4 regions of the Dethiobacter alkaliphilus AHT 1 genome follow, and region 1 is predicted to be linked to each of the others. Evidence: riboswitches for the same ligand, from Rfam matches in the RefSeq annotation. Region 1 holds a riboswitch; each other region holds the start of a gene.
What was found. A riboswitch is a leader RNA that binds a small molecule or an ion and turns the genes downstream of it on or off. The one in region 1 is predicted to bind cobalamin.

Region 1 (7,532 bases):
ACGATGTAACGTTGGTCTATGGCTTCACGGACCAAATCCCCCACTGAGGTGTTTTTTTCTTTAGCTTCGGTTTTGAGTTTTTGCAGTTGTTCAGGATATAAGCGAATTTCCAGTCTCGTATCAAGTTTTTTTTCACGCATGGAAATCACTCCTTACGTAAGGTTATTACGTACATTATAACTTATAAGCCTACAAATATAAATAGTTATTTGAACTCCTATGGCCTGTACCGCTTCATGTCATAGGAGTTTACAGTATAGCTTGTTGGAGGTTATATGCTGAGTTGCAAAAAGCATGTTTTCTCTGTTTCATAAATACCCTGGTGTTCTACTTCTAAAGGTGTTGTAAAGAGTGGGCCACCGACGACCAGAGTATGGTATTCTCCTCTTTCACCACAGGGGCTAATCCCAGCTGCTTTACAGGCCAGCAAAAAATCTTTGTTTACTTTTTGGCCCAACCAATCTTGAGGCAGAGAAGTTTTATCAATAGATACAATGAGCAGTTGAGCATCCCTGGCCACCAGTTCCGTGATAACGTCTTCTTCCTCCATGCCCCATAGGGGGAGATGAGCAGCCAAACCCAGTTTGCCACACATATTTTGCACCCACTCACGGTGCTCTACAATGTTTATGTCCCCAAATACACCACCAGTTAACCCTTTACTGCTAAATCTATTTACAGCACTGCGAAAGCCTTCTTCATAAGTGCCCCAGCTAACTTGCTCCATTACCAGGGGAATGCCCAGTGCGGCGGCCTGTTTTCTCAAAATTTCTTCGGACAGACCGTGAGACATGCTTCGCCCCTCATGACCAATAAAGTTCAGCAAATACTGTATATCCAGACCCTGCTCCTGTGCTTTTAGCAGTGCCAGATAGGAATCTTTTCCACCACTCCAGGATACAAACACTTTCTCTTTCAAAAGAATCATCCTTTCAGTCCCAGGTTTCTTTGCATTTAACAAACACTTATCTTGCACCGGGTGTCCAGCTTGCAAAAAAACGTGTTCTCTATTTAAGCATTTTTAGGTGCTTAATTGCATGCTCTTCTTTATTAAAGAAAAGGGCACCGCCTTCTTGTAATTGTTGCAAATAAGTTGCTGCTTTACCACCGGTAAAATCTCGTGCACTATTTTGTGATTCCAAAACAATCCCCATAACTCCCTGTCCAACTACTTCAGTCATCGCTTCAAGGTTGCGCAGATTGCCTTCACCAAAAGAGATTGGTGGCAAAATTACACATTCTGCTTCATGCATAAGCTGTAGATGCTTTTGATACATTTCTTCATTAATCGGTGAAAATGGTGGGTTTTCCATGACTGGAAGATCATAAAAGCGGGCAAAGTGATAGCCGCTATCTTCTCTGCTGACAGGACCAACTGATACAGAATATCCAGCTGCCAAAAGAGCTTCTAATATTGGCAATGCTTCACTACCGCCGCCAACCACATGTATCCTCTTTTGGGGGTATCTTTCACTTTGCTGCCGGGGGGATATGTTTTCTTTACCAATGCTAACTTGCAGACGGCCATGCAGAGGGTGACGAAAAATAGTGGCCGGAACACCATATGATTTTGAAATATTCGTTTCGGTAAGTACTTCTTCACTGCTGCCAATGGATAACACTTTGCCAGCGGATAATAAAATAAACTGACTAAAGAACAAAGTAGCCAAATTTAGATCATGAATGGCAGCAATGATGGTGACTCCTTTTTCTCTATTGAGTTTTAACGCTATATGTAATAATTCCCATTGGTAGCCTATGTCCAGGTTTGCTGTCGGTTCATCTAAAAGAAGCAGCTCAGGCTCCTGGCACAGAGCCCGGGCGAAAACCATCCTTTGTCTCTCTCCACCGCTTAAGGTTGCAGCGGAGCGATGCCGCAACTTTAAAATTCCTGTAGTTTCCATGGCAGAGTGAACAAGAGAATCATCACTATTTTCAGCATTGCGCCAACCTTTCTGGTAAGGAAATCTGCCCATTTGCACTACTTCTTCCACAGTAAAATCAAAATCTACTCCTGTATCCTGTGGAACTACGGCAAGTTGGCGTGCTATTTCTCCAGATGATAAACTGCGTATTTCACGGTCGTTAAATAACACTGTTCCGCTGCTTGGTTCCAGAGCTTTGCTGATACAGCGCATCAGTGTAGATTTTCCTGCTCCGTTGGGACCTAAAAGGGCAATCATTTCTCCGCCCTGAATACTAAAATTAACTCCATCCAGAATAGGGTGAGCATCATACTCCATGGTTAGTTCATGTATCTTTAGTTGTAAACTCATTTATACCTCCTAGCTACTGCTATTGAAATAGCGAAGCTTTTTCCTTTTTTTAAGAAGATAAATGAACATTGGAGCACCGACCATAGCCGTAATAATCCCTACCGGGAGTTCTGCGGGAGCAATTATGGTCCGCGCCAAAGTGTCTGTAGCAATGAGTAAATTAGCCCCAAGCAGAGCTGATGCAGGAAGTAAGATGCGATGATCAGGTCCCACAATTATGCGAATGAAGTGTGGAACAACTAATCCGACAAAGCCAATGATACCACTGGTGGATACTGCTGCTGCCACAAGCAAAGAAGAGGAGGCAAGCAGTATTTTTTTTACTTTCTCAGTATCTACTCCCAAATGGCGAGCAGTTTCTTCACCTAACAAGAACACATTTAATTCTCTGGCATAGTAGTAGATACAGGTGAAACCTACCAAAATATAAGGAAGCATGGTAAATACCCTGGACCAGGTGGCGCCACCAAAGCCGCCCATCATCCAAAAAATTACCTGGTGCAATCTCTCCCCTGCAAAATAGGTAAGCAAAGAAACAAAGGCAGAAAGAAAGGCACTTACAGCTATTCCAGCCAAAAGTAGAGTCATCACCGGGACTGCTTTACCTACACGGGACATGTAATAAACCAGTGCAATGGTTGAAATACCGCCAATAAACGCAAATAGAGGAACGGCTGTGAAACCGGCTAATAACAAACTGCCGCCTGTTAACATTGCTATTACTGCTCCCAGTGCAGCACCGGAAGAAACCCCCAGAACATAGGGGTCTGCCATAGGATTGCGAAAAAGCCCCTGCAGTACTGCTCCTGCCACAGCAAGAGAAGCACCGACAATAGCTGCCTGAATAACCCGGGGCAGTCGCATTAGCAGAAGAATTCCGTGTTGAATATCTGCAACGTCTCCTTTAACGACGGCATAATAGATTTGGGAGGGTGAGAGCAGTATGCTAACTGCTGAACTAAGAGGGATCGAAGCAGCTCCTGCCACTATTGCTATGAAGGACATCACAATTAATAACAGGGTTAATAAAATTAATAGGGTACTGCTTTTGACTCTTATTTTTTTCTGCTCATACTGCTCTCGGTGTAGTATCATCTCTTACAACCCTCCAGGTTTCGACCCAATTTTAATCAAATAGTTCCGGATGAAAGATAGGTGCTAAAGTCTCTGCTGCTTCTATTAAACGAGGGCCGGGACGGGAAATAGCATCGGCATTAATATTAAATACTCTCTCGTTTTTTACAGCATTGATCTCGTTCCACAGAGGTCTGTCTAGAATGACTTCCATATCAAAGCCTTCAAATCCATGGTAGTTGGGGATGACAATAACACTTGGATCTCTTTCGATAATTGTCTCTTCACTAATCTGTGGATACATTTCAGCTACATCTGTGAAAATGTTGTCCCCACCGGCAATGGAAATAACTTCGCTGATTAAAGTTGTCCCTCCGGCTGTCATCAAGGGATCTGAATAAACTTCGTAATAAACCTGTACTCGGTCTTCTGATGATAATGTGCTAATTTTTTCGTCTAAGAGTGCTAATCTGTCTGTGATTTCAGTGATAACCTTGTCAGCCTCGCTTGCTCCTGTAGCTTCCGCGATTAAATTCATGGCCGCAAATACTTCTTCGATCGATTCGGGTGCAAGAACAAGTACGGGAATACCCAACTCTTCCAGTTTATTTACCTGTTCTTCATGAGCATTACCTGCTAAAACCAAATCAGGTGTTAAGCTGTAAACTATTTCCATATTGGGATCAGAAAAGCCGCCAATCTTATCTACGTCTAATGCTTCTGCCGGATAGTCGCAAAAATCAGTTACACCGACTATTCTGCTGCCTAAGCCTATAGAAAAAGCCATTTCCGTGTTACTGGGAGACAGTGATACTATCCTTTCCGGCTTTTCTTCAATGACAACATTCCGCCCCATTTGGTCAGTCAATTCCGCAAATGATTGACTTTCAGAACCATTGGCATCATCAATACCATTAGAGCCGTTGGCACCGTTGGGTCCATTAGGCTCATTAGCATCATTTGCATTACCGCAACCGGCTGCAAAAACCAACAATAATCCCAGCGCTAAAATAAAAAACACTCTTGACACTTTCTGCATAACTACAACCTCCGGTTAATTTATTTTGCGCCGAAAAAAAATTACCCTCCTTTATTTGGAGGGTAATTACAAGCAGACATTAAAGAAAGCAACCCATCCTTTGGCGCGAAAGATGTTCTTTTGCATAAACAGGCAGGTTTCCTGACTTCCGACTCAAACGATTTGCCATACCTTCCCAAAGCTGAAGCTTCAGTGGTTCTATGGAAAATCTCGCCGGTTACAGTGGCGCGACCGTCCGGGATTTGCACCCGGTTCCCTTTTACTCTCGTAACGAGCACCTGTCTATAGCTTTTATTAAGTTTATGAAATACTATCATAAATCCCATAAAAAAACAATGTACAATTTTCGAAGAATATAAAAAATCGCATGACCTCAATTGCAATAGCGAATGCACCACCCCACCGTGCCGGTGAGAAGTCAAGCAGCAGCAAGTCTTTCGGCGTGGAAAGCTTGTAATGGTGTAAGATACCCAAGAATCTTCCGAGGAAGATTGTTACACCAATTCTGTATACGGGCGACGGACTCGGGTGTGAGATCCGCAAATGACGTTCCTTTGGGAAGGAACCTTCGTATTAAGCTGTTGTGCTTTTCATTGGCACCCTTTTCCCAGGAGCTGTACGGATGGCAAAAGTACGCTTTACTACCGAGGCTACTGAGCTGGTCTGACAGACCAGAGAACTCACTGCCGTTATCTGCTGTAATCGTCTGGAATACCTGGGCGAAATCATCCCCGTAATCTCTCTGTAGAGCCACTAGAGCCTCGTTTACACATTCTACAGTGTGCTCTTCGAGTCGTCGTATAAGAAAGACCCGGCTCTTTCGCTCAAGGAGTGTCAGAAGCGATTGGCCCTCTGACTGCTTGCCGATCACAGTGTCGATCTCCCAGTGGCTAAAGGTTTCTCTGGTGGCGACTTCTGGGGGCCTGTTCTCTATCGATTCGCCAAGATTGCGCTTATTTATTCGGCTGCGTTTCTTCCGAACCTTGCGGCCGACCTTTAGCAATAGGTCAATGTTTCTGGTATCCATGAAGCCCTTATCTATGTAGCTGTAGAGGGTCTTTGTGCAGATACAGGGTAAGCCAGCGGTCTTCGGGTTTATCTTGTATTCGCCCACAATGGCGTCAGGTGACCACTCTTTATCGCGCATCATCCTTTGGGCGTGATCCATAAAAGCACTGACATCAGCTAATTTGAATCTGGCACCACAGTGTGAGCGGTTTTCACGATACACCCTTTGCCCTGCATCAGGAAAGTACTCATAACGCTCTGTAAGATTACTGTTTCTCTGTAGCACTGTGCCACGCTTTAGCTCCCTGGACACTGTTGTGTGGTCACAGCCTATCTTCGCTCCAATCTGCCTAGTAGAGAGCCCTGATTCGTGGTAAGCAGCGATCATGCCTCTTTGATCCAATGTCAAGTGTTTGAATTCCCGTGGGATTGTGGTATGCTGTGAGTGTGCCATAGTCCAAACCTCCGTATTTTGATTGTTGGTCGTACATCAATCATACACGGTATTGGGCTGTGGCGCATTTTTATTTTGCAATGTTACCACTGGTGCATCTCATTTTACAATGAAGCAAAAATCGCATGATTCTGGAAGCAGATTGACAACCTGGCAAAAAAATGTTAGCTTATTTACAGTATAAAACAACTGCATACTGTGCACATAGGTGTATTGACTTAAAAGGGAAGTCGGTGAGAATCCGGCGCGGTCCCGCCACTGTAAGCAGAGAGTTTGCCCCTATTATACCACTGACTGGTTTCAGGTTGGGAAGGTTGGGGCAGATGATGACATGTAAGCCAGGAGACCTGCCTAGGTGAGTATTTACCTCCTTCGGGTGAAAGGTGAAGGTGAGTGGGCATTGCCACGCCGCTTGCTGTGGCATTTTTATTTTCTGTTGGAATTATCCAGCTTTCATTTTACCGAAGGCTGGACTTTATTTTTTTTGCGGTGCCTCTACCCAGGTTAGAGGTATGAGACAAGAAGTAAATATCTCGGTGGAGCTTGTATTTTCAATCTAAAAAGGGAGGTTTAGGACATGGATTTAGGTGTACTGAATAATCATGCGAAGAAAATTGATGATTTTGACAGGACTTTCTATCAGGTCAAGCCTGTAAGCGGTATAAGCAAGGAGCCTGCTCCTGGAGTACATAATATTGTAAGCTGCTTCGGCAACAATGAACTGGGAAAAAAAGAAACGGAGCTTTGTGCTGTAGGTTCAGGAGAAGGCGAACAGAGACTGTGGCAATGCATCTGCCCTAGTGCTGAAAGTTACAGACAGGAGTTAAAAGAATACATTTTAAACCTATCGAAGCAGGAAGTAGCAGGTATTCACCTTGACTGCATCGGGCTTCCGGGCCCCAGCTACTGTAGCTGTTCCCGCTGCCAGAAACTCTGGCAGGAGTCCGGCCTTACCTGGGAGATATGGCGCTGTAAAACTGTAACTGATTTTATCGGAGAAGTAAAATCCATACTGCCGGATACAATGCCTTTATCACTATCACTTTATCCAGATCCTGTACACCCTGAGCGGTTTGGCCTGGACCTTAAGAGCCTGGAGCAATATGCCGACTTTTTTCTTGTTCCCCTTTATGACATGACCTACAAATCTCCATATTGGATGGAAGTTCTGGCCAATGCGTTTCGTAGAAGATTAACTAAACCGCTTTATGTAGAGATCTACATGAAGGGCCCTAAAGAAAAAGATTTGCTTGCTGCTGTGCAGGCGGTGGCTGCCCACGCAGATGGGTTAGTTTTTGCATATGACACCAAGCTGAGCAGAGAACTGCTCCCTCAGATTAAAATGGCCATAGAAAACGCCAGAACTTTATAATAAATTTACGTAAGTTGACCCTCGGACCTGTGGTGTGCCAGTTGTACTGCCAAGGGCATATAAGAAGAGCACGATCATAGTTGAACTGCGGCCAGCAGGTATGTAAAATCCCAAAAACAACAAGAAGTAGATGAAGCTTACAGTGCAAATGATTAATAATATTAAACCTGACCCCCAGGGTACTAAAAACAGGACTTTAAGCCTATTTCTTTATCGATGGAAAAGAATTACAATGATGACAGTAAATATGATATTTCGTCAAAGAAATAGGGAGGGGTATTTATGTTGGGAAAAAGTCGCTTAGGGCTG
Region 2 (7,532 bases), on a different contig from region 1:
TATCACCGATGATTTTGATGGCTGTTTTATTTGCGCCCACCGTACCGTCTGAACCCAGGCCCCAGATTTTGCAGCTGACGGTGCCCTCAGGGGTGGTATCGACGATATCGGTTTCCGGCAGGGATGTATGGGTAACGTCATCTATAATCCCCATGGTAAAGCGGTCTTTGGGGTTTTTTTCTTTTAAGTTGGCAAAGACGGAGATTATCTGCGACGGACGGGTATCTTTGGAGGAAAGGCCGTACCTGCCCCCCACCACAACCGGTGCCGTATTGGAATCTTTAAATGCTTTAATTACATCCAGATATAGCGGTTCTCCCGCAGAACCGGGCTCTTTTGTCCTGTCCAGCACTGCCACCGCTTTAACGCTTTTGGGCACTTCCTGTAAGAAATGCTTTTCCGAAAACGGCCGATAGAGATGGACTTTAACGGCACCCACCTTTTCACCTTTATCCAGCAGATAGTCTATGGTCTCATAGATCGTATCGCACACAGAACCCATGGCAACTATCAGGTACTCTGCATCTTCTGCGCCGTAATAGTCAAACAGTTTGTAGCGGCGCCCGGTGATTTGGGCGATTTTGTCCATGTAGTCCAGCACAATCTCAGGAATGGCATTATAGAACGGATTGGCACTTTCCCGTTGCTGGAAATAGATATCGGGATTCTGTGTTGTGCCTCTGACCACCGGATGCTCGGGGTTTAGAGCCCGGTTTCTGAACTCATCAATGGCTTTTTGGTCCACCAGGGTTCTTAGGTCATCATGGTCAATAACATTAATTTTTTGGATTTCATGGGACGTTCTGAATCCATCAAAGAAATGCAGGAAGGGGACTCTGGCTTTAATGGCACACAGATGGGCCAAACAGGCCATATCCATCACTTCCTGCACATTGGAGGAGGCAAGTAGTGCCACTCCTGTCTGACGACAGGCCATCACATCCTGATGATCCCCGAAGATGGACAGGGCATGGGCGGCAATGGAGCGGGCAGACACATGAAGCACCCCGGGCAGAAGCTCCCCGGCCATCTTATACAGGCTGGGAATCATCAAAAGCAAGCCCTGGGACGCTGTATAAGTTGAAGTCAGGGCGCCGGACTGCAGAGAACCGCGCATGGCGCCGGCCGCTCCTGCTTCCGATTGCATTTCTATAACCTTTACCGGCTGGCCGAAAATATTTTTCATGCCGTGTGCGGACCACTCATCAACGCCTTCTGCCATGGGTGTTGATGGTGTAATGGGATAAATGGCAGCTACCTCCGTCAGTGCATAGGAAGCATAGGCTGCTGCCTGGTTTCCATCCATGGTCTTTGTTTTTCCCATTTAAATTCTCCTTCACTGTTTGTTTACTAGCTTTATTATTACAATGATGTGTGAGAAGAATGTATGAAGAATTCCTTTACCTGACATTGTTGATGAGAAAACTATTAAACCTACCGGCAAGCTTCGACATTTCGCTGGAAGTTTTTATGCTATACTACAGGAAAATTATTTTTAACAGGAGGACCATGAGGAGATGAGTAATTATGAAAGAATGCTTTTTGAGCAGAACTACAACCACGTAAAAAAACTCATGGTTATATATTGCTGCAATACACAGCAGGCCGAGGATTTTACCCAGGAGGCCTTTTACCGCGCTTGTGACGTACTCCCACCACCTGTAAGAGGTGGGGGCTTCTTGGGACGTATCAGCTAGTGCTGATATAATTACCAAGCTATCCCCGTTCGCCCAACGGTTCTTATCACACTAGGCAATACCAAGTATTCTGCATCCTTCAAGCTTTATATTGATGGCGGCGTTTACGTCTCGATCTAAGGTGGTTCCACATCGTTGGCATGTCCATGTCCGTTCACTTAGAGATAGCTGGTTATTTTTTTCTCCGCAACAATGGCAAAGCTTACTTGAGGGGTACCATTTATCTATGGTTATCAGTTGTTTACCCTGCTCTGCCAGCTTATATTGCAGAAATCGTTTCAGCATGCCAAACCCGTTATCGTTTGTTGATTTTGCCAGGTTTAATCCCTGAGCCATGTATTGTAAGTTCAGATCTTCAATTACAACTGCGTCATAATTGTTTGCAATTTTTCTGGATACGTTATGCAGGAAGTCTTTGCGCTGGTTTACTACTTTTTCATGAAGTTTGGCTACAATTTGTCTTTGCTTTTCTCTGTTTTTGCTGCCCTTTTTTCTTCTTGATAATTTACTCTGTTCTTTTTTTAATCTGGCTTCTGCCAGACGATAGAATTTTGGATATTCCGGACTGCTTGCTTGGCTATCGACAAACAGTGACCCAGAAGAATAGTCCAAACCTATCGTTGATTCTATTGTAGGGGCAACTGGCTTAATTGCCGCTTCCCACTCAACTAAGATAGAGATTTCATACTTTCCTGTTGCCTTTTGACTAATAGTTGCCGATTTTATTACTGCATTTTTTGGTAACTGCCGGTGGAGTTTGATATGGACATTTTTTAGTTTTGGCAGTCGTATCGTTTTACTGTCAATCAATCGAATTGTTCCCTTTTGATTGTTTGTTGTGTATGATTTTTTGCTTTTGTGTTTGCTTTTGAAGTTTGGAAATCCTATTGAGGGGTCTCGATAAAAGTTTCTATAGGCTGCATTTAGATTGAGTTGAGCGTTAGCCAGTGCCAGACTGTCTACTTCTTTCAGCCAGGGATATCTCTTTTTATAATCTGCAGGCAGGGCATATTTCTGTTGTTTTAGAGCTTCTTTATTATCTCTGTACTGCTCATAGACGGCCATACGGTTTGCAAGCATCTGGTTGTAGATAAAACGTACACAACCAAATGTTTTTTGCAGTAATATATCTTGCTCTTTATTAGGATAGAGGCGATACTTGAAAGCTTTTATCATCGCTTTTCTCCTCGACTTACAATATAATTTTGAATTATTTTCACAGGTGCTCATCAACTTCTTAGTATCTTGCGAACATTTGTTTGCGCCTAAATTATACCAAACGAATGTTCGGATGGCAAGTATTTATTGAGAGGTAAAAGCAAGCAATTCATATCCCGCCTTCGCTCTCACTAAAGTGAGCAAGGTGGCTTAGAGGCGGGAGACTTCTTGCCCTAAGAATGTCAAATCCCGCCTCCACCGGGCCCGGGTTAAACTACGGACTCTACTGGATGCAGAAAAAAATGGTTTGAACATAATTTAGCACATACATAGCTTTAATAACTGCTTAAAATACCTTATAAGAAAGGCACGCTTATTCAGTTCCCTCAGCGCGTGCTTTTCAATACTGGTTACCTTAGCAGCTTCGCTAACTGCGAAGCGTTATTATTTCCTACCAGCTTTATATTGCATTTTTGATGAGCTTTAGGTTTTCAGGGTAGTAGTATGAAAACAGGCTGACTCCATGTGGGTCAGCCTTGTTTTATCAGCACAGATTATTGAGTTCTTATTAAGTCACACCTTTATTTATGCTTTGCGCCGGGCTGAAAAAAGCAGCCAGGCACCGCCACCCAAAACAACAATCAGCGCAATAATAATATAGACATTTATGGTGTCTGAAGCGGTATTCACAGGCATGGCACCGGCCTCCAGTACATCCAGGTAAAGCGCGGAATTGTAACGGGTGCGGTCATATTCTTCCCCCTGGTACTCTCCCTGGCGGGTGGTGTCCATAAGTGTTGTTTTAATCATCCAGCGACCGCTTTCAATTGGGGTAAACGACCAGCTGCCGTCTTCATCCGTTGTCACTTCCATTGCCACCTCTGTGGGGCTGACCAATAAAACGGTTTGTCCGGCTATGGGTTCGCCGTCGTAATGCAATTGCGCGGCAAATTCCTCGTTAACCTGAAGTAGCGGAAGCCGTGCACCGACCATTTCCACCGGTAACATGGTTTGGGAAAGTTCTCCTTGGTATTGCTCTCCTACAAAAAGTGGCGTTTTGGCATCATAGAAGCGAAGCTGAAGTCCGTCGTCGGGCGTACGGTCCAACACCCCACGCGGTATATTTGCCACAACCCAATGTAGCCCTTCCTGCAGCGGCGTAAATGTGGCCGTGTATCGGTCTGTTTCCCGTTTAAACTGCAGTTCTGTTTCATCTCCGTCTGGATCAATAACAAAAAGCTGCCCGTCAGCAAACCGCTGAAAAAAATCATGTTCATAATCATAATCATCGGGAAAATGACCTAATGTAAACTCGATTGTTGCTTCTTCACCGACAGCCCCGTCCTGGGAAACATTTAAAATAATTTCATGCGCAACTAGACTTCCGCTCAAAAGAAATACCATCAATATTGCCAACAAGCCACATCTTAACCACCTGCTCATGAAAAACACTCCTTGCTTGATTTAATATTGAACAACTCACCCTTTGCAATAATAAAAGCCCTAACCAACAGGTTAAGGCTAACTTATAGAGCAAAATACACGCCCCGAAGCAGTCACCTCCCTATGCTCGTAGGTTTTGCGGCTAAAGAAAATAAGCAGGTCTCCTGGCTTAGGTTCATCGTCTTTTTCCGCCTTCCCGGCTTAGAGCCAGTGGCATTATGGAAAAGACTTCCCTTTACAGTGGCGGCACCGCACCGGATTCTCACCGGTTTCCCTTTTTACCTGAAAAAGATCAGGCCACTCATTTTCATTATCCATTTTTAATTAACTTCCACTTACAGCGCTGTTGCACAATCTTAATTCTCCCTTTGACAGGAAATATCCTGCTGAAGCAGGGTTTTAACACAAATTTTGCTTTTGTGACATGGACGAGGGGACAGGTTTGTGTGTCCACACTTTAGTCAACATAAATTTAGAAGTAGGGTGTTTGTATCAGAACTACCAAGGAAACGTGGACAGTTGAACCTGTCCCTCTGTCCACGAAAAAGAAAAAGCTGGCCTTGCGGCTAGCTTTGCTTAAATTATGCGTTTGATTTTTTGCTGGCAAAGAACAGTGATACTGCTCCGCCCAACAAAACACCGACAATAAAGGCCAGAATCATGTTGGTGGTGGAGCCGTCGTTTGCTGCAGGTGCCTCTTGAGCAGCGGGAGCTGTGGCGGCCACTGCTTCTTCACCGGGGATTTCAACCACAAGTGTGGTTGTTCTACCGGTTTTTTCGTAATCAGTACCTTCCACTGTACTGCCCTCATCGGTTTCAAAACTGACTTTTACAAGCCATGTACCGGGTGTGGAAAGGTCAACGCTGAATGTACCGTCAGCTGCAGTTTCACTTTCTACGATAGCTTCGTCTGGGCCATATGCGGAAACTGTGGCGTCTGCCACCGGCTCGCCTTCCAGCAATGCCTGGCCACTGAAAGTGCCGGTTGTAATTGAGTTAATGTCTGCATCGGGAATGATTTCAAAAAACAAATCAGTAGGTTCGGTGGAAGTGGCGGGGCCATCTCCCACAACAAATACGGTTTTAGCCAGTTGGACGCTTAAACGGGTAATACCATCACCGGGGGTATAAGTGCCCGGTGCACGCACTGCCCAAAACACGTACTCCCCTTCTTCCTGGGGAACTACAAACGCCCTGCCCTGTACCCCTGCGGCTTCCAGTTCCAGTTCCTCAGTTTGACCGTTAGGGTATCTTACAAACAAAGAAAAAGTTTCCACATTGGCAGGATCATAAAAATCCCTGATATGTCCCCAGGAAACGTCCACACGCAGTTCATCGGCAACCGGCATATGTTCTACTTCAATCCACAGTTCATGGGCAGAAGCCATGGATCCTAACATTAAAACCATCAGACAAACAACTGTAATAAGTACTGCTTTTTTCATATCTTTTTACACTCCTTGTTTTATATATTATTACTGACCCCTGCTCTACTCTGTCTGCAAAGCACCCCTCCCACAGTCATATTACTAAAAACAAATTCGTAACACTCGAGAAACATAAAAAATGTGTTACCTTTTTATATATAGTAACACATTTACATTTCGACTTTATAGCATATATTCCTGCCTCTAAATAGAATTTTTTATAGTTATTTCACTGCCTATTTCCAACAAGGGACTTTAAACTTACTGACCATCAGATATGACATACTAATCATTATAAGGGGGAAGACAAGTAAAGGCAAGGCAAAAAAATGATGGATCAGAATTGTGCCGGCAAGTATGGATCCTGCAATGGTAATCGGTACGCCGGTAAAATATTTTCTGGGTTGAGAGACGTTAAACCGGGCCAGGCGAATTGCACCGCATAAAACAAAAGCCAGCGTTACGAGGATGTCAAAGAGACTTAGTTGGCTTAAAGACACAACATAGACCAACAAAGCGGGCGCCACCCCAAAAGAAACCAGATCGGCCAGGGAATCCAGCTCCTTGCCAAAAGCAGAGACTGCATTTAGCCTGCGGGCCAGTTTGCCGTCCATACCGTCTAAGATGGCACAAATCAGAATTAAAATAGCTGCTAAATTACAACGATATTGTATGGTATGAATTAAAGCCAGTGTTCCCAGAGCCAAGTTTGCTAATGTTACGATATTGGGGATCTTTTTCTTATTCATTAAACTCTCCCTTGATGACCATAATGCCGGCCTATGGTGTAGATGATGGTCCGCTTTGGGGCTTAACGATAATGCGGCACCAGACGCTGCGACAGGGTATAGATCCCCAGGTAGGCGGCGCTGAGGATAAACACAAACCAAAATGTCACAAACCGCAAAACAAGTGCCATGGTCAGTCCCTGAGCCAACGGGACACCAATTGGAGCCAACAGAAACAACATACTGCCCTCAAAAGAGCCAAGCCCTCCCGGTAGAAGCGGCACCATGGCTACCATATAGGCAAAGTAAGTAATAACTGCAATTTGGAGAAAACTCGCCTGCAGATGCAAGGCATGAGAAATGAGGTAGGCCTTACAGGCAAAAAAAGCCCACACAAGGACGGAGAGAAAAATGAAGCCCAACATCTTCCTGCGTTGTACAAGAGCCTGCTGCAAACAATGATGCAATGACTCGGCAAATGCAGTCAGCTTGTGCCTTGCTTTTTTAACTAAAGGCAAACAACATAACACGGCGATTAATCGCTGCGGGGCAAAAACCAAGCCCAGGACAAGTGCCAGAACCAAGAGCAGAAAAGCCAGGCTAATCAACAGAACTGTTCCCTGATGGCCGTGTACACCGTAAAGATTTAAATACCAAACCATACCTATGATATTAATTAGGACAAAAGTAAAGATACTGGCCGCTTTTTGTAAGCTTACCATTGCCACCGCCTGCCCGGAGGTTAGTCCCATTTGTGAGCGGAATAAATATGCTTTGGTTACCTCTCCACCGGTTTTTACAGCAGGGGTGACGCTTTCCACAAAAGCTCCGGCCATATTGACGTAAAGGATTTTTTGTAAGGGAATATTTTGCCCGATAGCCTCTCCTGCTTTTTTCCACTGGAGATTAATCAGGAAAATGGTAAGCAGTTGCAGAAGGCAGGCGTAGATAACAGTACTGCTTTTTACCATACTGAGGTGCATACCGATTTGGTCGATATCAGCAAACCAAAGCAGGCAGATAACGGCCAAGATACCAGCTAAAGGAAGCAACATGCGTTTCACAGTACCACCTCCGGT
Region 3 (7,532 bases), on a different contig from region 1:
TCGGCTTGTATGGGGAGGCAATGTGGTTAAGGCGTGAGTGTCTCTTGCTTGATCCAAATGACAGCCTGGGTGCCAGATTTGAAATTGGTGAGATGCTTTTGAGTGAGGGCAGGGATAAGGAGTTTGTCAGTTTCAGCAAGCAGTGGGGTGGCGACTGTGTTGGCGAGTTTGCTTATGGGAAAGTATTGGCACTTTTCCGGTTGGGCCAGAAAGATCAGGCAGCCAAAGCACTGAAGGAAGCCAGGGAGTATTTGCCACTGGTTGCTGAAGAAATAGCAAAGAAGAGACATGTCCGGCCAAGGGATTGGGATGACAGGTATTATTCACTGGGCAGTAAGGAGCAGGCCTATATTTATTGGGATAGCTATGGCTTTTTGTGGAAAAAGTCAGAAGGTGCCTTAGAATGGTTAAGAGACGAGCTGAAAAAGCCGGGGAACAAAGATGTTTGAGCCCGGAGTTGATGATAGATAGGTTTCGTGAAATAAATAGGCCTGCGGGCCCATCCAGATAGAGGGGGAATAGCTATGGCAAATATCAAATGTCCGGCATGTGGTTCGGCTGAGACTGTAGAGATTGTATACGGGATGCCTGATGCCGAAGCGTTTGAGGCAGAAAAGCTTGGAGAGGTTTATTTGGGCGGATGTTGTGTTTCAGATAATGACCCGGAACGAATCTGTAAGAGGTGTGGCAGGGAGTTTAGCAGATAGAGGCTGTACGTGACTTGACATATTAGAATATGCGTAATACAACTTGTATTACGGAGGTGGTTTCAGTGATAAGTATCCGCTTGCCTCAGGAGTTGGAGAAAAAGTTGGAGGAGTTTGCTGTAAAAGAGCAGATGACGAAATCAGATATTATCAGGAAAGCTTTGCAAGTATTTTTGGAAAATCAAGAACTGCGGGAGCAACCGTACTTATTAGGGGAGGATTTGTTTGGTAAATGCGGTAGTGGTTCTGCTTCGCTATCGACCGAGTATAAGAAAAAGGTGAGAGAGATAATCCATGCTAACAAACCTGATTGATGCCGGACCCATTATTCCGCAAAAAAATGTGCACAATATTTTTATGCCTTGCCGGTACTAGTATTTAACACCAAGAGGAGCGATACAATGAATGAGACTTCTATTGCAATAAATAAAGCTATACTACATATTATTGATCCGAATTTCGATTTTCCTTTTTTATCAAATGTGGAACTGGATAAGGAAGGAGAGGTGTGGGACTTTTTAGAGAATCATCTCAGGAAGTCATTTGCCTCTGATAGTATTAGAGCGGGCAGATTCTCAGATGATGATTATGAAACTAAACTGTTGGTGGAAAGTATCAGTGATGACAGTTTTGTTTCCGTAAGTGCAGAGCTTGCCAAGGTTCTGTTTAACCTGGTAAAAAAGTTCAGTCTGCCTCCCAGTGATCTGATTTTTACGCTGGTAAAGATTAATCAGGAAGAGCATCTGGCAATATTGAAGTTTAACTATAAAGAAACATATATCCACTATATCGAGAATTCAGGGGACAGTACTCATAACAAACTGATTAAGCAAAAGACCACTTTGCCCAGTGAAACACAAAAGGTGGATGAGTGCATTTTTGTAAACCTGCACAATTTAGATATTAAGATCCTTGAAAAAAGCTATGAAATTGATGGTGAAAAAGAGTTTTATCTTTCCACGCGATTCTTAAAATGTGCAAATGACTTGTCCACCAAGGAAAAGGTCGCCATCTTAACTAAAAGCGTTCGCAAAGTTTGTAAAAAGTATAGTGATGATGATTTTGATAAAGTGGTGGAGTTTCAAACTGCAGTAAGTGAGAGTGCCGAAGAGTCTAATGCTGTACAGATCTCGCAGGTAGCTAATGCAGTTTTTAAAGAGCCTGGTTTACAAAAAGAATATCTTGAAGAGGTACAGAAGGCAGGGCTAAAAGAAGATGTGGTCCACATTTCAGAGGAAAGCAGTACGTTAAAAAGGTTAGGGCGTAATAAGATAAAGACTAATACCGGAATCGAAATCAACTTTCCCTCTCATTGTTACAGCGATAAAGACATGATTGATTTTATCAATAACCCCGACGGCACAATTTCTATATTGATTAAGAATGTGAGCATCGAAAACAAGAAATAACCCTTTGGCTCCAGCGGAGGGAGAGAAAAAGAGCGCTAACGGCCTGAATCCAATCAGGAAGTTAAAAACGGCCTAAATGATACAATCCCTTTGTTAGCAGGGGTTGTATTTTTTTGGCAGATAGCAGAGTGCTTGATGTTTAGAATATGTTTAGTTTTGTTTTAGTCAGTTAATCTACAATTAAACACAAGAATATACTAAAGATGATTCTGCAAATATGTGGAGGAGGGAAGTTATGTCCACACTTTATCGGTTAACAAAAGATGATATCCCCAGAGCAGTGGAATGCCTAAAAGATGCTTTCAAAGATGACCCGCTTTGGGCAGAGGTTTTTAGGGATGACCCAAACAGAGAGAGGTCGTTAACAAACTTTTTTACAATTCCCTTGCTGTATGGAATGAAGTACGGTAAGGCATGTGCAACCTCTCAGGAGATTGAAGGGGTAGCAGTGTGGTTTCCGGGAAAGTATGCAAATTTGTCAATGTGGCGCCTGTTACTCAGTGGGGCTCTACCATACGGGGCAAAAATGGGGAAGGAAACTTTAAGGAATCTTGCCATCGTAAGCAACCAGCTGGGGCCTGATCGCAAAAAGCTGATGAAAAATAAGTCCTACCAGTATCTGATGATTATCGGTGTCAGGGGCAACACACAGGGTAGGGGCCTTGGCAGTAAGCTTATGGAGGAAATAAAAGGGGACTGCGATAAGAAGGAGCTTCATCTGTATCTGGAAACGGAAAAGGAAGAAAACATAGCCTTTTATGAAAAACATGGCTTAAGGGTGCTGCAGAAAATTAATTTCAAAAAACTCGATGTGCCAATGTGGGAAATGGCACGTGAGCCTAATGATGATAAGCTGTAACAAGAGAGAGGGATCTTGTGAAAACAATATGTTGAAGGGAAATGATTGAAGTGAGGGAAGAGTTATTAAGGCCTCTTTGGCAGAGGGTTTTTATTTCCGGATTTGGGTTTGTGGTGGTTACTTTTATTGTGCTGGGGCTAATACGTTATCTGGGACTTGCTTTTTACGGCATTAATTTCGTAACAATTGGTTTTCTGATAATGTGGATTATGCCATTTGTTTTCCTTTCCGCCGGTGGCAGAAAGAAGATAGGGATTAAAAAGCCTGAAAGCTGGCTGTGGGTGTTGATATCTTTTGTTATTGGTGCAGTTGTGGCTGGGGCTATATATTTCCTGGGTTTTGTGCTATATGGGACCGGACCTGAAAATTGGGGGATGACCGTTGCATATGAGTATATGGCAGGGCAGGATGCTGTGTTTGAGCCGGTGGTGTTTGCGGTGGTTACTTTTTTGTCTATGCTCTTTAGCCCTATCGGAGAGGAATTCTATTTTCGGGGTATTATTCATGAGGTATTAGGTGAAAAGCTGTCCAGTTATAAAATGGCGGGTTTTTGGTCCAGTTTTCTTTTTGCTGCCATACATCTTCCTCATCATAATATTTTCTTTACTGCGCAGAGTTTTCTCACCGGGTTTGTGCCGCTTTTCATATGGTTTGCTTTTATGTTTATTGTTTCTTATCTGTTTATCTGGGCCAGAGTTAAAAGCGGTTCAATTCTGGGAGCAATTCTTTGCCACTCAGGCTATATTCTGGGGATGAATCTGTTTGTCTATAATGTTCTGCTGTAGAGGTAAAAAATAGTTGATTGACAAGCCAGGTAAATTTAGGTAGAATATGCGTAGAAAATTCAATAAATATTACAGGTGCCCGCAAGGGAGAATAGGGAACCGGGTGAGAATCCCGGACGGACCCGCCACTGTAAATAGGTAGCTGATACCAAAGCCACTTCATCTGGGGGAAGGCGGTATTTAGCAGTGACCTTAAGTCAGGAGACCTGCCTGTGATAGTTTTGTGTCACCTCGAGGATAGGTGACAGCGAATGGATGATGGAAAAGTCCACGCCTTAGATGCGTGGGCTTTTATTTTTTATCAAAAGGAGGAATTGTGGTGACACAGCTAAGCAAGGCAAGAAGCGGGGAAATTACTCCGGAGATGGAGCAGGTGGCAAAAAAAGAAAATGTGGCATTGGATTTTGTAGCTGAAGGGGTGGCTGCCGGGACAATTGTTATTCCACGCAATGTTAAGCGTAAAAACATTGATCCGGTGGGGATAGGAACGGGACTGACCACAAAGGTAAGTGCCAGCATCGGTGTGTACGGTAAAGAGGGAAGTATTCAGGGAGAGGTTGCCAAGATTCAGGCAGCGGTGGAAGCGGGTACTCATTCCATTATGGACCTTAGTGTGAGCGGTGATATTGATGCCATGCGTAAAGAAACTTTAGCTGTCACGCCAACACCTGTGGGCACATTGCCACTTTACCAGGCTGTGGCGGAGGCCGGGGCCAGGTATGGTTCATCTCTTAAAATGAAAGTTGATGACTTGTTTGAGGTAATCGAGCGGCAGGCAGCCGACGGTGTGGATTTTCTGGCTTTACATAGTGGTACCACAATGGATATTGTCAAGCGGGCCAAGCAGGAAGGCCGTATTGATCCTTTGGTGAGTTACGGTGCTTCCCATTTGATTGGCTGGATGATTCACAATGAACAGGAAAACCCGCTGTATGAGCAGTATGACCGGGTTTTGGAAATTGCCAGGAAATATGATGTGACCGTTAGCCTGGCTGATGGGATGCGTCCGGGATGTTTGGCAGATTCCCTTGATGCTGCTCAGGTTCAGGAGATGGTGGTTCTGGGAGAGCTGGTACGCAGGGCCCGCGAGGCCGGCGTACAGATCATGGTAAAAGGGCCGGGGCATGTGCCGCTAAACCAGTTAAAGACCACCGTTATGCTGCAAAAGAGTTTGTGTAAAGGCGCTCCTTACTTTGTGTTTGGGCCGGTGGTGACAGATGTGGCGGCAGGATATGATCATATCAGTGCGGCCATAGGCGGGGCTATCAGTGCCTGGGCCGGCGCGGAATTTTTGTGTTACGTCACCGCTTCGGAGCATCTGGGTTTGCCTGACCTGGAGCAGGTACGGGAAGGTGTTGTGGCATCCCGGATTGCTGCGCACTCTGCCGATTTGGCCAAAGGCCTCCCCGGTGCAGCAGAGTGGGATTTGGAACTGTCCAAAGCCAGAAAACAGTTGGACTGGCAAAAGCAGATTGAGTTGGCCATTGACCCTAAAAAAGCGGAGTATATGAGAAGAACCAGAAGTGAGGAAACCACTAAGGGTTGTGCTATGTGCGGTAAATATTGTGCCATGGATGTGGTGTCCGGTTATTTGGGTGTATCTAAACAAGTTTGCTAAAGAGAGGATGATAGATATGACTTTGGTACTGGCGGCACGTGCAGGTAAGATTACGCCGGAAATGGAATGGGTGGCTTCCCGGGAAAATGTAGATGTTACTGTGATTCAAAAAGGTTTGGCGGAAGGCACCATTGTGATACCCAGAAATATTTTGCGAAAAGACTTTAATTATACGGGAATCGGGCAGGGGCTAAGGATCAAGGTTAATGCGTTAATTGGCACATCCAGTGACCGCATAGATTGGGAAATGGAAGAAAGAAAGCTTGCCAATGTAGAGGAGGTAGGCTGTGATGCCCTGATGGATTTAAGCACCGGAGGGGATATAGACGGCATGCGGCGTCTGATCCTGAGTAAAGCAAATATTGCGGTGGGTAGTGTGCCGGTTTATCAGGCGGCGGTGGAGGCCATAGAGAGCCGCGGCAGTATCGTTGATATGACAGCAGATGACATGTTTGCGTCCATAGAAAAACATGCCGCCGACGGTGTTGATTTCATGGCTATTCATACCGCCCTTAATTTCGATGTTATCAAGAGGTTACAGACTTCAGGCCGTGTAACCGATGTGGTGAGCCGCGGCGGTGCTTTCCTTACAGGCTGGATGCTGCATAATGAACTGGAGAATCCGCTCTATGAACAGTTTGACCGTCTGCTGGAGATTCTGAAAAAATATGATGTGACTTTAAGTATGGGTGATGCCATTCGGCCCGGCTCCACAGCCGACTCCCTGGACGGTGCCCAGCTTGAGGGGCTGATTGTGGCGGGAGAATTGGTTGCCCGGGCACAGGAGGCGGGAATACAGGTGATGGTGGAAGGGCCCGGCCATGTTCCCATGAACCATATCGAGGCCACCATGTTATTGCAGAAGCGGGTCTGCCACGGTGCACCGTACTTTATTCTCGGCAATCTGGCCACTGATGTGGCGCCGGGCTACGACCACATCACTGCAGCCATCGGCGGCGCTCTGGCCGGTGCAACCGGTGCAGATTTTCTCTGCTATGTAACTCCGGCGGAACATCTGGGTTTGCCTACCGAGCAGGATGTAAGAGATGGAGCCATTGCGGCACAAATTGCAGCTCACGTCGCTGATTTAGCGAAGGGCAATAAACAGGCCTGGGAAAGGGATCTGCAAATGGCCCGGGCCAGAGTTGCTTTAGATACTGACCGCCAAATTGAGCTCTCTATTGATCCGGAAAAATCCAGGGCGGCCTTCTCCCAAAAAGGCGCAGGTGGTCATTGTGCAGCCTGTGGAGAAGAATGTGCCAGTGATGTGGCGGCTAAATATTTTGGCATCGGATAAGTGGAGTTGACTGTAATGAGGCATTTTACGCAGTGCGACACTGAAAAAAACGGAGCGCAGTATCTGGAAGACCTGGCTACCGGCTACTGGTATTCAGAAGCACTCTTTGCCGCCGTGGAGATGGATATTTTTTCTCTTCTGGAGGAAAAAGGGATGAGTATTGATGAGTTAAGCCGCAGGCTTCAGCTTGATACAGGAGGCCTTGCCCGTTTTCTGCAGGCTCTCTCTGTGTTGGGCCTGGTCACCGAAAATGGCCATGAATACTGCAATACACCTATCTCCGCCACATATCTGGTGGCAGATAAGGAGCACTATCAGGGTGATTCTATCCTGTGGCGCAAAGCATTGGCGGTGGGGTGGCAGGGATTACAAGACTGTTTGAAGGCTGGAGGGAGGATAGATTATCCAACTGATGATGCGGTAGAAGAACAGGTTGTAAAAAGGATTGGCCGATACATAAAAGCCATGGATTGTGTGGCCAAAACTAAAGTTTTGGAGATTCTCCCGATTTTTGCAGACACTCATTTTTCCGGTCAAATCCTTGATGTCGGGACCGGTTCCGGCGCTGTTGCAGCAGGCTTTCTCAGACAATTTCCAGATATTAAAGCTACCCTCCTTGATATCTCCTGGGTCCTGGATTATGCATTGGAAATGCTGCGGAAGGCCGGACTGGCAAACAGGATAAACTGTGTCAACGCTAATATACTGGAGCCCTGGCCTGTGGATGAAAAGTTCAAGCTTGTTATTCTGTCAAATGTTATCCACGTCTATGCGGAAAAAGAGGTTTCTGCTATCCTGGCTGAAGCAGTTCGGTGTTTAGACCATGACGGGTTTGTGCTGATCCATGACTTTTTCCT
Region 4 (7,532 bases), on a different contig from region 1:
CAATGCCGATCCAGGAAAAAACAAAGGTAACCACAAAAGAAACAAACAAGGCCTCAACACCGATGGCGGCCCACATATCAGAGGAGAGCTCACCCAGTGCCAAAACCGTGGAGCCTAAAATCACAGGTATTGATAACAGAAATGAATAGCGTACTGCCGTATCACGGTCCAGGCCTGCCCATAAAGCGGTTACCAAGGTAGACCCGGAGCGGGAGATACCGGGCAGCACCGCCACTGTCTGGCCAAGGCCCACGATAACCGAGTCCATGAAAGTCATATGTTCCTCTCTGCGGTCACCATACTTGGTGAATCGTTCGATAATTATCAAAGCGGTGCCGGTTACAGCCAGGGCCCCGGCAATAAATGCGGGAGTCTTCATGGCCTCCTCTACAGCGCCCTTAAGCAGGACACCTAATCCACCGGTAATTACTGTAGCAATAATGATATAAAGTCCAAACATAAACTGAATGCTGTTTTCCGTGTTCTTTTCCCGGAAATATGAGAAGAACCCGATTACCACAGCGACTAATTCCTTACGGAAATAAAGCATTACGGCAAACACCGAGGCAATATGCAAATAGATTTCAAAAGCCAGGCCCGGGAAATTATAGCCTAAGAGTAGCTCTGCAATAATAATATGGGCCGTGCTGGAAATAGGCAAAAACTCTGTAATTCCCTGGACAATACCGAAAATAACTGCTTCAAATAAGTGCAAAAAATCACCCCCAAAAACCAAATTGTACATACCTCATCAGAATAACATGTTGTGCGGGAGCAAGCAAGCAAAAAAAAATCCCTTCCGGGTTTAGGAAGGGTTGGCAAAAGCCGAAATTTATGGGTTTACAGGTCTAACAAATTAAATAAACAAGTTTCAAGCTTGTTTATTGCCTTTTTGTGAACTGCGGTAGTGGAAAAAGGCAGCAATAAAAATGAATGCGGATACGGCAAGCAGAACCCGGGGCAACATGGGCTCCGGTTCATTTAGCTCTGCCCCATATAACCAGCTGGCGCTATGGCCCACACCATCATTGGCTTCAATCCGGGCCACGGGTAAGCTGGTATCGTACTCAAAATATCCTTCGGAGGTTACATTTCCCTGTTCCAGTACCTGCCGGTCTTCATCATAGAGGATAACATCTGCAGTTTGCGCCACTGTGTCGTCGTCAAAAACCACCTGAATCAGGCCGGATTCCACCGGCCTGATTAACATGCGGTGCGCATAGGCCGAAGTTGTGGTTAACAGCAAAACTATAAGTATTGTTATTAAAGTGACGGTCCTTTTTCTAAGCATTATATGCCTCCATTAGAGTACTTTAGTCTTTCTCTGTGCAAACCGCAGCAGCTGATTTGCTTCCGCCGGTGTGCGTGGAGCCATGTCGGTGCCGCTAAAAGCTGTGGCTAGCATGGGAACATTAAGGCTGGCCTCAGTCATTAAATCTTTGTCCTGCAGTAATTCCGCAGTACCTTCCGCCAACACCTGCCCTTTGGACAGGATAATCACGTGGTCCGCCCAGGCATAGGCCATATCTACGTCGTGGGTGGTGATAATAATTGTACATTTCTGGTGAAACAGTTTCTCCAACAGGTCCATAAGCTGGGCGGCAAAACGGGGGTCCAGCCCTGAGAACGGTTCATCAAAGATCAGCAGTTCCGGTTCCATGGCCAGTACTCCGGCAATGGCTACCCGTTTCTTCTGGCCCAAACTTAAGTTATAGGGAGGCTTATCGGCCAAATCGGTAATTCCGGCCAGTTCCATGGCACGCCTGACTCTTGAGTTTACCGTCTGTTCATCCAATTCCAGGTTACGGGGTCCAAAGGCCACATCTTCAGCCACAGTTGTGGAAAAAAGCTGATCTTCCGGAGTATCAAAGAGCATTCCGGCTAACTGCCGGATTTTCAGCACATGCTTTTTATCCACCGGATAATAGCCCATCACGGTAACACTTCCGTCCTGAGGCAGAAGCAAACCGTTTAAATGCTGCAAAAGAGTTGTTTTACCGCTGCCGTTGGCACCAAGCAGAGCTACACGCCTGTATCTGGGAATGGACAGGGAAAGGTTATTGAGGGCTTTTGTTCCATCGGAATATGAATAGTTGAGATTTCTGATTTCTACCGCTTTCAACCCAACCACCTCCATTCCACTATGATTACTGACAATGACAGCATTAGCACAAATCCACATTTAATAATATCCCTCTTGGTAATAGGCTGAGGGTCTCCGGTATGTAACTTACCGGCAAAACCACGGGCAGCCATGGCCCGATAGACAGATTCGGAACGATCCACCGCTTTTAAGAGCAGGCCCCCGGCCATTTCACCATATACGGCCAAGGAACGTTTACTTAGTTTAGGTTGAAAAATTCTTGATGCCAGAGCCCGTTGTGTATTGGCTACCTGCTTTTTAAAAAGAAACACATAACGGTAGGCTAAAAAGAGAACCGACACCATCACCGCCGGCAGGCGCATATGGGCCAGGCCGTTAAAATAGCTTTGTACCGACTGGGTTCCCAGAAGCACCGACATTACGGCAATGGAAGTGAGCGTTTTAAAGACAATAAGACCGGCAAAGGTTACCCGCTCCGGATCAGGGGGAAGGCCTCCTCCCAAAGCCACCGGTGCAGCCATTAACAGCAAGAACGGCACAGCCCACATCATGCGGCACAATAAGGTACGCAGCGGCAGGCCTGCACTAATGGTGGCCAAAAGCACCAGGGTGTAGAGCAAAATAAGTAAAGGCAATGATTGCACACTTACCACACTGAAGACAAAAAGTATGGCTGCCAACGTCTTTGTCCGCGGTTCCCAGTGATGCGCCCATGAGCTTCCCTGTGAGAAGTCAGCACATTTTCCATGGTTGGTTCCCATAATTTAAAATCTCCTTTAGCCTGACTGGGCTTTGTTGTCTGCAAGGCCCAATAAACCCGGCCTGGACCGATAAAGAAAGTTAATGGCAAATCCGGTAACTACTGCTTCCACAATCATTAGCGGTGTATATCCTATGAGCAGAATATTTACAACAGAAAACTGGCCCTCTGCAAATAACTGATCTGTAATAAGCAATAAAAGGACTAACAGCAAAACACAGGCCATAACGCCTATCCCACCTACCAGGGCAGCGCGGGTAAAAACCGACAGGCGCTTAAGGACATAAAACAGTTTAGCGGCAATTAATGCCGGCACAGCTACTAAAATCAGGTTAACCCCCAGAGTGGTTAGGCCCCCGTGATTAAATAATAATGCTTGCAATAATAAGCCGATAAAAATGGCAATGGGTGCTTTAACACCAAGCATAATACCTAAAAGGCCCGCTAAAAGCGGATGAACCGACGTAGGCCCTACCGGCACACTGATGAGGGAAAAGACAAAAAATGCACCGGATAAAAGGCTAAGCCGAGGGATCTCTTCTTCTTTGGTGTTTTTTACCGCATAAACCAGGCTGACCCCGGCAGCAGCTGCCGCCGCACCGGCCACCGGCAAACTTACTACTCCATCAGTAATATGCATATAAACCATTCCTTCCAAAAAGCTTTGCAAAACCTGGAACAAATTGGGGACGGACCTTTTTTAGCACAAAGCAACTAGGGCTTTGCTGGGTGCAGGGGTCAGGGGTGATAAATTCCTGCGAACAAAAGTAAAACCTTAACCATAGGTTGGTTAAGGCTTTAGTGGCAGGCAAAACATACTTCCCGCTTCGTAAGACACCCCCTATGCGCGTAGGTCCAGTGGCTAAACGAAACAAGCAGGTCTACTGGCTTAGGTTCATCGTTTTCTTCCGCCTTCCCAGCCTTTGGGGCCAGTGGCCTGATGGAAGAAAACTCGCCTTTACAGTGGCGGCACCGCACCGGATTCTAACCGGTTTCCCTTTAACCTGATTTGAACTCAGGTCACTTGCTTCTATTTATCCTTATTCAGTTCTACCGGTAGGAACTTATAACGCTTCGCAGTTTGCGAAGCTGCTAAGGAAACCGGTATGGAAAGGCACGCATTGCGGAAACCGAATAGGCGTGACTTTCTTACGTTTTAACATTATTCGACCATTGTTTAATTATTCCTGCCAAGTGATGTAAAGAACTTTAGAAAAAGTGAAATGAATCTCTTTTATCGTTGTGGATATGATAGTGCAGTAGAAGTATCTGCCATTTTATTCCGTAAGCGGAAAGGAGTCCATATGGAAGTTGTAAACCGTGCTATTATCGTCTATGCCTGGTCTTTAATTCTTTTGCGCCTGATGGGTAAAGGGCTGACTTTTCAGCAAAAACCCTACGATTTTGTGGTGATGATGCTCATTGGTTCTGCCTCGGCAGCGCTGATTGTTAACCGGGACGTACCGTTGATTAATGCGCTGGCTGCTTTGGGTGTGCTGGCAATTATGCATACTGTAATTAGCCTTAGCACACTAAACAATCTACTAAAAGGGTTTATCGGCGGCCGGCCCGATCTGGCTATTCGTAACGGGAGAATCGTCAAACAAAATTTAATTAAAAATGCCATTAACGTGGAACAACTGATGGCAGCCCTTCGCAATCAGGGGTACAGGCGTATTCATGATATCGAGTTTGCTATTCTGGAACCAAACGGCCAGCTGTCGGTGATACCAAAGTCACAGGTGCGGCCGGTTACTCCCAAAGATTTGCAAATTAGCACCGTTTATGAGGGAATTGCCACCCCGTTGGTGGTGGAAGGTCAGGTGCTGCGGCAAAACCTGTTTGGCGCCGGGCTTGATGAAAACTGGCTAAAAGCAGAGTTGACAAAAAGAGGGATACGGGGAACGGATGCGGTACTCCTTCTGCTGCTGGATACCGACGGCAGCCTCTATATTGCAGAGCAGCCTCCCCTTAACCCCTTTAAAGCATTTTTTGTGGGTGAGGGCAAAGATAAGCGGCAAGGCAACGATCCTGATATGTAGGAAGACGCTCTTATCTGAAAAACGAAGCTCGCATTATGCGGGCTTCGTTTTTTTCTGATCCTCTGCAACAATATTATTCTGCCAGCCAGTCAATCTCCAACTCAGCAAGCTTACTGATGGTGGGCAGGCCCTGTTCATTTAATCCGGCCATCTGATAGTAGACCTCTCTGGCTTGGGTAAATACGGCTTCATTAAGCTTTTCGCCCCTGCGGGGTCCGTTTGTAATACCGTCGTAAACCCTCGGCGGCAGTACATCGTCGCTGGAGGTGAATCCTTCCCGTCCGTTGAAAGACCTCATCATCACCGATGCCCTTTCACCTGCTTTAAGCATCTCCCACATACTGATGTTCCAGCCGGTTACCGCTTCAACCAGCTGTGCCAGTTTTTCCAGCGACACAATACTTCGTGAAGCATAACCAAAGATACATACGCCCAGGCAGTCATACATTATGGTCATTAAATGTGTATAGTAGATAAGTTTTGCCTTCTGAGCCGAAAGCTCATCGGCCGGTACCGGCTCAGCAACTCCCAGTTGAGCAATGGACTGCATACCGCTGGAGCCTTTTTCAGTATATAGCGTGTCGTGTTGGGCAAACCAGTGGTCTGCGCCATGGCTGGAAATGGCATATTGTAGCGCCAGGCCTGCCTTTACCCTGGGGTCATGGGCTGGAAGTTCCTGTTTTTTTACCTGCAGCAGAAAATTTTCTGTTTCTTTACCCAGTTGCTGCGCCAGACGGTATGAGCCCAGTGCCAGGTCCTTACCAAAACCTTCCTTGAAGGCGGTCATGCGTATCAAATCCAGTAAAATATCTTCATTACCGAAGGTTAGTTCTATACCCCCGGTATCTTCTTTTGTCAAAAAGCCTTTTTCATAGCACTCCATGGCAAAGGAAATGGTCATTCCCAGGCTCATGGTATCCAGCGTATAACGGTTGCACAGCTCATTTGCCTTAGACACCAGTTTGATATCACCAATCCCCAGATTGGAACCCAGACATACCAGAGTTTCATATTCGGGGCCGCCCAATGCGGGGTTGATGGGCATCTCACTGTCCTTGCTCTCCACTACCCGCTTGCAGCGCACGGGGCAGGAAAAACAACCTTTACGTTTAATCAAAATCTTTTCCAGGCTCTGGGCACCTATTTCTTCTGCCCGGTCAAAAACACTCTCTTGCCAGTTCTTTGTTGGTAATGAACCATTGGCGTTCATGGTTGTGATACCGCCTGGTGTACCGTTCCAGTAAAGGCCATAGGCCAGCGCGTGGTCTTTTAAGTTTTTTGCTACCCAACGTGACAAATCTTTGGGAAACTCCTTATCGTAACAAGGAACATTTTCACTTCCCTTAACCACAATGGCTTTAAGGTTTTTGGAACCCATCACAGCCCCCAAACCATTGCGGCCGTTGAAATGTCCTAACTCGTTTACGATGTTAGCCATAAGCACCTGGTTTTCTCCACCGGGGCCGATTTGTAACACCCGGGTACCTTCTCCTTCAGCCTGCTCCAAAGCATTTTGTGTTTCCAGCGTATCTTTACCCCAGACAGCCGCCGCGCTTTTTATCTTCACTGCACCATCTGCAATATTTACATAAACAGGGTCTTTTGCTTTTCCCCTGACAATAATAGCATCATAACCTGCTTTTTTTAACTCAGGCCCCCAAAAGCCACCGGCCTCCGACTTGCCGATGGTATCTGTCAGCGGAGACTTGGCGCAAACAGTATAGCGGGGAACAGCGGGGCCAAAAGAACCGGTAAGAATTCCTGTGGCAAAAATAAGCACGTTATCCGGAGACAACGGTTCGGTGTGGGGAGTAATATTCTTTAGTGCAAAATAGGTGGCAATACCCGGCCCACCCAGATACTTTCTGTAAAAATCCTCACCCATCTTCAGAACATTATGGGTACCGGCAGTCAAATCAATCTCCAAAATCTTCCCGGTATAACCGTAACTCATCTGCATCCTCCTCTCATTAACCGCCGCCAAACAGCGGGTACAAATCTACCCGATCATTGGCCTTAATCTCAGTATCTTTATCGGCAAGCTTTTTGTTTACTAAAACAACACCAATAATTTCCGGCTCAATGCCTATGGCCGCCAGCACGTCCCTTACTTGCCACCCGTCCAAAATCTCAAGCTCTGTCTCAGGCCCTTGGCCCGAATACGTATCCAAAAAGTTGTGTAAAAAAACCCTGATGACTTTCATATTAACCCCTTCCGCCATCCGAGTATTTATTAAGTCCTATAAAGATTATACGACACATAAAACAAGGTTCCTACCCCCATTTTAACATGGACAAAAGGGACAGGTTCATTTGTCCCACAGGAACACGGAGGACTCTGCAATGACGGGCAAGTCAATTGCCTCAATTTCAACGGCGAATTTGAGATAAAATCACCTGTCCCCTTTGATTCGTGGACACTTTAACCTGTCCCTCTGTCCACAAAAAGAGGCTGCCAGCATGTTTGATATGCTTACAGCCTCTTTACTTTCGTTTATTGTTGTTTGTATTTGGGTTCCTGCTGCTGGATATACTGCTGGCGCTGCTGCAATGTTTGCAGGGCGTTGTCCATGTTTTGAGCCAGCTGCTCAAAAGTTTTCTTCGCCTCGGGATCCTGGGTTTCCAA

Region 2: another riboswitch for cobalamin. It lies ahead of DEALDRAFT_RS00410 (DUF4198 domain-containing protein); the one in region 1 lies ahead of DEALDRAFT_RS14230 (ABC transporter substrate-binding protein).
Region 3: another riboswitch for cobalamin. It lies ahead of thiC (phosphomethylpyrimidine synthase ThiC); the one in region 1 lies ahead of DEALDRAFT_RS14230 (ABC transporter substrate-binding protein).
Region 4: another riboswitch for cobalamin. It lies ahead of DEALDRAFT_RS00320 (CbiM family transporter); the one in region 1 lies ahead of DEALDRAFT_RS14230 (ABC transporter substrate-binding protein).

Annotation. Positions count from the first base shown of each region.
Region 1 is NZ_ACJM01000021.1:16,758-24,289, reverse strand. Features, by position in the region: gene DEALDRAFT_RS14250 (ribbon-helix-helix protein, CopG family) at 1-140, opposite strand, end outside; gene DEALDRAFT_RS14245 (Dph6-related ATP pyrophosphatase) at 272-919, opposite strand; gene DEALDRAFT_RS14240 (ABC transporter ATP-binding protein) at 1,008-2,276, opposite strand; gene DEALDRAFT_RS14235 (FecCD family ABC transporter permease) at 2,286-3,371, opposite strand; gene DEALDRAFT_RS14230 (ABC transporter substrate-binding protein) at 3,403-4,389, opposite strand; cobalamin riboswitch at 4,504-4,686, opposite strand; gene DEALDRAFT_RS14225 (IS30 family transposase) at 4,808-5,851, opposite strand; cobalamin riboswitch at 6,041-6,220, shown strand; gene DEALDRAFT_RS14220 (hypothetical protein) at 6,429-7,223, shown strand; gene DEALDRAFT_RS14215 (DUF6612 family protein) at 7,506-7,532, shown strand, end outside.
Region 2 is NZ_ACJM01000001.1:73,318-80,849, reverse strand. Features, by position in the region: gene nifJ (pyruvate:ferredoxin (flavodoxin) oxidoreductase) at 1-1,324, opposite strand, end outside; gene DEALDRAFT_RS00420 (RNA polymerase sigma factor) at 1,518-1,697, shown strand; gene DEALDRAFT_RS00415 (RNA-guided endonuclease TnpB family protein) at 1,749-2,873, opposite strand; gene DEALDRAFT_RS00410 (DUF4198 domain-containing protein) at 3,441-4,298, opposite strand; cobalamin riboswitch at 4,436-4,618, opposite strand; gene DEALDRAFT_RS00400 (DUF4198 domain-containing protein) at 4,880-5,743, opposite strand; gene pssA (CDP-diacylglycerol--serine O-phosphatidyltransferase) at 5,962-6,474, opposite strand; gene DEALDRAFT_RS00390 (lysylphosphatidylglycerol synthase transmembrane domain-containing protein) at 6,537-7,508, opposite strand; gene DEALDRAFT_RS00385 (SAM-dependent methyltransferase) at 7,514-7,532, opposite strand, start outside.
Region 3 is NZ_ACJM01000027.1:2,523-10,054, forward strand. Features, by position in the region: gene DEALDRAFT_RS15225 (tetratricopeptide repeat protein) at 1-449, shown strand, start outside; gene DEALDRAFT_RS15230 (hypothetical protein) at 525-707, shown strand; gene DEALDRAFT_RS15235 (ribbon-helix-helix protein, CopG family) at 773-1,021, shown strand; gene DEALDRAFT_RS15240 (nucleoid-associated protein) at 1,109-2,116, shown strand; gene DEALDRAFT_RS15245 (GNAT family N-acetyltransferase) at 2,352-2,975, shown strand; gene DEALDRAFT_RS15250 (CPBP family intramembrane glutamic endopeptidase) at 3,017-3,760, shown strand; cobalamin riboswitch at 3,817-3,988, shown strand; gene thiC (phosphomethylpyrimidine synthase ThiC) at 4,080-5,378, shown strand; gene bzaB (B12 lower ligand biosynthesis ThiC-like protein BzaB) at 5,395-6,675, shown strand; gene DEALDRAFT_RS15265 (class I SAM-dependent methyltransferase) at 6,691-7,532, shown strand, end outside.
Region 4 is NZ_ACJM01000001.1:58,808-66,339, reverse strand. Features, by position in the region: gene DEALDRAFT_RS00340 (undecaprenyl-diphosphate phosphatase) at 1-715, opposite strand, end outside; gene DEALDRAFT_RS00335 (hypothetical protein) at 872-1,291, opposite strand; gene DEALDRAFT_RS00330 (energy-coupling factor ABC transporter ATP-binding protein) at 1,304-2,131, opposite strand; gene DEALDRAFT_RS00325 (energy-coupling factor transporter transmembrane component T family protein) at 2,119-2,865, opposite strand; gene DEALDRAFT_RS00320 (CbiM family transporter) at 2,881-3,513, opposite strand; cobalamin riboswitch at 3,722-3,907, opposite strand; gene DEALDRAFT_RS00315 (DUF421 domain-containing protein) at 4,169-4,906, shown strand; gene DEALDRAFT_RS00310 (aldehyde ferredoxin oxidoreductase family protein) at 4,980-6,860, opposite strand; gene DEALDRAFT_RS00305 (MoaD/ThiS family protein) at 6,877-7,110, opposite strand; gene DEALDRAFT_RS00300 (DUF1657 domain-containing protein) at 7,401-7,532, opposite strand, start outside.